DNA from 2 places in the Mucilaginibacter metallidurans genome. Region 2 is predicted to be linked to the other one. Evidence: riboswitches for the same ligand, from Rfam matches in the RefSeq annotation. Region 2 holds a riboswitch; the other holds the start of a gene.

Region 1 (3,569 bases), 630 kb from region 2:
GGGGCATCAGCACAATTTTAGCGTTCGCGCTGATCCCGCTTTCTGGTTTTGCAACTGATATTTATATACCTTCCCTGCCTTCTATGGCCAGGGAATTAGCTGTCAATAATTCGGCCGTTCAGCTTTCGCTCATCGCGTTTATGATCAGTTCGGGCGTTAGCCAGTTGTTTGTTGGCAGCTTGCTCGATAGCTTTGGCCGGTACCGTATCGGTACTGTTTCCTTGCTGGTGTTTGCATTTGCAAGTTTTGTCATAGCTATCTGCCATAATATTGAGCTTATTTATGCCATGCGTATTTTGCAGGGCATCACCGTAGCGCTTATTGTGGTAGGGAAGAGGGCATACTTTGTAGATATGTACTCGGGCGAGCAGCTTAAACATTATACCAGCCTTTTTTCTATCATCTGGGCAACCGCGCCTATTGTAGCGCCTTTTATCGGAGGTTACCTTGAAGCTGCCTTTGGCTGGGAATCCAATTTCCTTTTCCTGGGAATAGCCACTCTTTCCCTACTTGTTTTAGAGCTGGTATACGGTGGCGAATCATTAAAAAATTATCACCCGTTCAAAGCTAAAAGTATTCTGCAGGTTTACCTGGCTACCATTAAAACCCGTGATTTTTCCCTGGGCCTCATCCTGATCTCCCTGAGCTATGCCATGCTGGTAGTGTATGGTATGAGCAGCCCTTTTATAATTGAGCATGTATTTCATTTGTCGCCTGTGGTAACCGGTTATTGTTCGCTGCTTTCGGGGGTATCATTGATGGCGGGCGGTATTATTTCAAAAACCCTCATCAGGAAACCGCTTATCAAAAAAGTATCTATAGCGCTTGCACTGCAATTAGGCTTTGCCGCTTTAATGGTGTTTACAGCAGGGATTAAAACAAATTTATTTACGCTGATGGCCTTTACAGCATTGGTCCACCTGTTATCTGGCTTTATATTCAATAATATATTTGCCTACTGTTTAGGCCGGTTTTCAAAAAATGCGGGTATTGCAAGCGGCGTGACCGGCGGCTCGCTTTATATTATCACTTCATTTTTTAGCTATGGCATTGTAAATATTATGGCCATAAAAAATCAGCAGTTATTAGGAACCGCTTATCTATCGTTCGCGATACTGGCTGTTATTACCCTGGTGCTTTTCGTCAAAGCGAGGGCTTCGCACCAAAAACAAGAAGAAGCGGCTGTTATTTTAAATGCTGAGGTAGCGGTATAAGCTGAATGATATTGCTTTAAATAACAGGTGAAGCCGGTAATTAATTATCGGCTTCACCTGTTTTACAACGATACATAAGGTATAGTCTATAATTTCATCAATGAAATAACCTGAATATTAAGCCGGCATATCCTTATATTTGCCCCGATAAGTTCTTTACTTTACTTCATCAACCGGTATAGGTTTTACTTAATTGTAGATTAATAGGGAATCGTGTGTAAATCACGAACTGTCGCGCAACTGTAAGTAACACAAAGGTTTTTGCCAGTAATGTCCACTGTCCTGATGAAAGGGATGGGAAGGGCGGCAAAAATGTTACAAGTCAGGAGACCTGCCTAATACTGAATTGACAATGCTTTCGCGGTATGAAGCTTGGTCTGGGTTATGATTACTTGCCTGTATGGGTCCATGGCCCGTTATGACAGGCTGTGCCCATATATTCTCTCCATATTTTCATATCACAAAACATTACGAAGCTTAGCTGAAAGGGCTTTTAACCGATTTATTCATTTAATCAATTAAAAGAATGCTAACGCAAAATTTAGGTTACCCGCGTATTGGTAGCCGGCGCGAATTGAAAAAAGTCTGCGAAAACTACTGGGCAGGCAAAACGGGCTTAAAAAATGTGCTTACCGTGGGTAAATACATAAGGGAAGAAAACTGGCTGCTGCAAAAGGAAGCCGGGATCGACCTCATCCCATCAAATGATTTTTCATTTTATGACCAGGTGCTTGATCATTCACTGATGTTTGGCGCTATTCCTAAACGCTATCATGAAGTGATCAGTCAAAAAGGCAATACCGAGCTCGATCTGTATTTTGCTATGGCCCGCGGCTATCAAAAAGATGGATTGGATGTGGTAGCTATGGAAATGACTAAATGGTTTGATACCAATTACCATTACATAGTACCCGAGTTTTATAAAGACCAGCAGTTTAAACTTTTCTCCACCAAAGTTATCGATGAGTTTTATGAGGCTAAACAGTTGGGCATCGTTAGCAAGCCGGTATTGCTTGGCCCTGTATCGTACCTGTTGTTAGGCAAAGAGAAAGAGGCTGGTTTCGATAGGATAGACCTGATCAAAAATCTGCTGCCTGTTTATTTTGACATCCTAAATAAGCTTAAAGCTTTGGGTGCCGAATGGGTCCAGTTTGATGAACCGTTTTTAGCGCTTGATTTAAGCGAAAAACAACAGGAGGTATTTAAAGATACCTATAAGCAATTGAGGAAAGAATTCCCTTTCCTAAAGATAGTTTTGGCAACTTATTTTGAACGCCTGGGTGATAACACTCAATTAGCGGCAACTTTACCTGTTGACGTTTTACATATCGATTTAGTACGGGCGCCCCAGCAATTGAATGAAGTGATTGAGCATCTGCCCCAAAAAACTATCCTTTCTTTAGGTGTTGTTGACGGGCGCAATATCTGGAAAAATGATTTTGATAACTCGCTGGTCATTATAAAGAGCGCGAAGGACAAGTTAGGTACCGACCGCGTTTGGATAGCCCCTTCATGCTCATTGATCCATTCGCCATGCGATTTGCAAAATGAAACCAACGATGAAGTGCTTACTCCCGAAATTAAGCAGTGGCTGGCTTTTGCGCGCCAAAAAATAAACGAAGTGGCATTGCTCAGCAAATTATCGGAAGATGTGGTTAGCGATAGCAGCCTGCATCAGCTGGAAAAAAACCGGCAGGCAAACGAGGCCCGCCGAACATCTGCACTGATCCGTAACCCGGCGGTTAAACAACGGGTAAGCGCCATTACCGAAAATGATGCAAAGCGTATAAGTGCTTTTCCTGCACGGAAAGAGCAACAGCAGCAACTGCTTAACCTGCCGCTTTTTGCTACCACAACTATTGGTTCGTTCCCGCAAACAGCCGAAGTACGAAGCTGGCGGGCCCAATTAAAAAAAGGCGCGATAACCCTGGGGGAGTATAATAAACTGATAGCTGCCGAAACTGAAAAAGCTATAAAATGGCAGGAAGAAATAGGGTTGGATGTGCTGGTACATGGCGAGTTTGAACGTAATGATATGGTTGAGTACTTTGGCGAACAGCTGGCCGGTTTTACCTTTACACAAAATGGCTGGGTGCAAAGCTATGGCAGCCGCTGTGTTAAACCACCCGTTATTTATGGCGATGTATCAAGGCCACAACCTATGACGGTAAAATGGTCGGCTTATGCGCAATCGTTAACCTCAAAATGGATGAAGGGTATGTTAACCGGCCCGGTAACTATTTTGCAATGGTCGTTTGTGCGCAATGACCAGCCCCGTTCCGAAACCTGTACGCAGATAGCATTGGCCATTCGTGATGAAGTTTGTGACCTGGAAAGCGCAGGTATCAAAGTCAT
Region 2 (3,569 bases):
TATTTTTTTAGTTTTTGATTGATCTCCGCCCGGCCAACAAATTCGTACAGGCGGTTGTACGCAGCGTTATCGCTCACCAGCAAGATTTTTTTAATGTAGTTTTCAATAGATGGGAGACCTGTTGCAGATGATGTGTCCACACGTACCTTGGTTTGGCCGGCAAATGAGCTATCTGTAATCATCACCGACTTGGGGTTTAAGCCTTGCACCTTCAGCTCATTCAACTTTTCAAGGGCAAATATGGCTGTAGGAAGTTTTACTGTACTCGCCGGATAAAAATAATGCTGCGCGTTGAGGTGATAACTATATGAGGTAAAGTGAGGGGTGTTGTTTCTATCCCTGTCTATCCGGGTGTATAGTATCTGTACTTCATTTTGTATGGGGTGGTTTAGGATACCCGAAAAGAATTCGGGATGTTCATGCAGCAAACCCTTCAGAAAAATGGTATCTGGTTGCTGGGCAAAACCGTTAAGTGTGCTCATGATCAGCAGTAAAATACAGAGATATTTCATCATGATAAATATAGTTATGTAATTTGAGGTTAACGGATACTTATTGTACTTTTGCAGCGCTTTAGGTTTCATTATTTGCTTAATGAATTAAAAGGGAATACGGTGTAAATCCGTAACTGTCCCGCAGCTGTAAGCTCCGTAACCGTTGCCAAATCTATAAAGTCACTTTCTGTAAACAGGGGGAAGGCCAGGCAAAATGGGGAGCAAGTCAGAAGACCTGCCAAGGCATTATATGTTATTCATAGCTTTCGGGGATTGAAGCTTGGATGTGAATGCTCTTCGTTTGGCGTGTTTTCATTTTATTCATTTCCGTGTATGCTATTAAGGCTGCATTATTATTTTATACATATCAATCATACATGGAAAAAAAGTACGCTAAAATTACTTTGGGATTCGGTTTGTTAGCTGTTGGTTTATCTACCTCAGCAGCATATGCACAGGATACCACACGCACACTCAATACGGTAGTAGTAACTGCAAGCCGGTCGCCTAAAAAACTGTCAGACATCGGCCGCGTTGTTACCATCATTTCTGCCGATGAGATCAATAAATCGCAGGGTAAATCATTACCTCAATTATTAAATACGGTTGCCGGTATAACTTTTTCAGGTGCAAATAATGCCCCCGGTATCAGCACATCGGTTTTCCTGCGCGGAGCTTCATCTGGCAATACCCTTATCCTGGTTGATGGTTTCCCGGTAAACAACGCTTCAGGCATTGATGGCAGCTATGATCTTAACGCCCTTTCGGTGGATTTGATAGATCATATCGAGATTTTGAAAGGAAGTGGTTCAACGCTTTATGGTTCTGATGCTGTAGCAGGCGTTATTAATATCATCACAAAAAAAGCTAAACAACAGGGATTGACCGGTGGTTTGCAGTTAACAGGCGGCAGCTATAATGCGTTTAAAGAGTCGGCCTCATTAATTGGACAGGTGAAAAATACAGGCATAGCCATTAACCTATCAAATACCGATTCAAAAGGCTTTGCCGCGGCTACAGATACCACTGGCAAAGGCGATTTTAAGAAAGATGGTTTTCACCAACGTTCGGCCAGTGTGAACCTGAGCCAAAATGTCTCATCTAAATTTATTCTTAATGGAAACCTGCAGGTAAGCCACAACACTGGCGACCTGCCTTATGGTGCTTTTACTAATGATAACGATTACACTTATAAAAATACATTTTTATTTGGTGGCGTAGGTGCAAAATTAATTTTGCCAAAAGGTAACCTCAACGTGAACCTGTCGCAAAATACGGTTCAAAATGATTTCACCAACCTTCCGTCTGACAATGGCGGAACCCACCAAGTTACAAAAAATACAGGACGTATAACCAATGCTGAAGCTGTGTTTAATTATGAACTGAATAAGTATTTGGACATTACCAGCGGTGCAGGTTTTAAATACAGCAATACAAGCCAGTATAGTCTGTATGAGTCAACAGCTTACCAGGCACCCGCAAGTATTATCAAAGCCGGTGATGCTACTAATAATATATTCAGCGCTTATACTTCGTTGTTTTTCAAATACGATATCTTTCATATGGAGTTAGGCGGCAGATACAATAATCATAGTAAATATGGCGACAAGTTTACCTACACCATCAACCCATCGTTATACCTTGCCGATCAGTTTAAGATTTTTGGTACAATAGCTTCGGCGTTCAAATCACCTTCGTTATATCAGTTGTTTTCTCAGTATGGCAATCCTAAATTAAATCCTGAGATCACCACATCATACGAAGCAGGCTTTGACTGGGAAATTATTAAAAATACATTGTCATTCAATACGCAGTTTTTCAAGCGTAATACCAAAGATGTAATTTACTTTTTCTCTGAATCGCAGCCGCCGTACGCTTCTTTTTATAAAAACGGACAAGAGCAAAAAGATAAAGGCTTTGAGACCGAGTTAAAATATAGCAACAATAAAATTCACGCATCCGCATATTACGCTTATGTAACAGGCAAGCTAACCGACGAAGCCGGTGCACAAACCAGCAATCTTTACCGCAGGCCTAAGAGTACTTTGGGTGCCAACATCAGTTACGATGTTTTAAACGATTTTCAGGTTGGCGTTAACTACAAATATACAGGCAACCGTACCGATCAGGATTTTTCAACCTATCCTTCAAGTGTGATTACATTGAAGCACTATAACCTGGTAGATTTGCACCTGGGATACAAAGCAACCAAAAGCTTAAATGTTTTTGGCGACCTCAACAACGTTTTAGATACTAAATACGTAGACTGGTTAGGATATAACACCCGCGGTATCAACTTCATGCTTGGTGCCAGGTATCAATTTAAATAGCGCTTGCTTATTGTTCGGATTATTAAGTAATTTTACGCCATATATAAAATCATGACCGCAAAAGATAACACCAACCGCAACCTGTTCCTGATCCTGATGATCCTGGTTGCAGCCACATTCAGGCTTTTAGCATTTAAGTATAAAGAATTGAGTAATTTCAATCCGGTAGGTGCTATTGCATTATTTGGCGGTGCTTATTTTACCTCAAAGTGGAAAGGTTATGCAACAGTGTTGCTTACGCTGTTTTCAACCGATATCATAATCAATTACCTGTATACTGGAAAGTTAACTTTATGGTATGGTGGAGCAGTCTGGGTTTACCTATGCTTTGCATTCATGGTACTTGTTGGTACTTTGCTTGAAAGGGTGAATGTTATTAACGTGCTTTTAGGCTCAATTGCAGCAGTTTTAATTCATTGGTTAATTACTGATTTGCCATGGTTATACGGCACGCTTTATCCGCATACCTTAGCTGGCTACGGTGAATCATTGATTAAGGCTATTCCGTTTGAGAAAAATATGGCATTGGGTACATTAGTATTTAGTGCAATACTTTTTGGTGGTTTTGAACTGGCTAAGAATAAGTACACTTTTCTTCGGGACAAAAAGCAATTGGCTTTATAATATAAAAGCATTTAAATTTAAAGCGGATTGTTGAAAGGCGATCCGCTTTTTTTGTGGCCTAACCAATTATCATCTGTTTATATCGAAATGAAAAACTTAGTAGTATTAACAGGCGCGGGTA

The links. Region 2 has a riboswitch for cobalamin ahead of DIU38_RS10455 (TonB-dependent receptor plug domain-containing protein). Riboswitches for the same ligand answer to the same signal wherever they lie in the genome.
Region 1: linked by a shared signal. The riboswitch ahead of metE (5-methyltetrahydropteroyltriglutamate--homocysteine S-methyltransferase) and the one ahead of DIU38_RS10455 (TonB-dependent receptor plug domain-containing protein) in region 2 are both predicted to bind cobalamin.

The regions. Positions count from the first base shown of each region.
Region 1 is NZ_CP043449.1:1,785,180-1,788,748, forward strand. It holds gene DIU38_RS07820 (MFS transporter) at 1-1,214, shown strand, start outside; cobalamin riboswitch at 1,378-1,568, shown strand; gene metE (5-methyltetrahydropteroyltriglutamate--homocysteine S-methyltransferase) at 1,741-3,569, shown strand, end outside.
Region 2 is NZ_CP043449.1:2,416,705-2,420,273, forward strand. It holds gene DIU38_RS10450 (serine hydrolase) at 1-515, opposite strand, end outside; cobalamin riboswitch at 558-751, shown strand; gene DIU38_RS10455 (TonB-dependent receptor plug domain-containing protein) at 872-2,824, shown strand; gene DIU38_RS10460 (DUF6580 family putative transport protein) at 2,876-3,448, shown strand; gene DIU38_RS10465 (SIR2 family NAD-dependent protein deacylase) at 3,536-3,569, shown strand, end outside.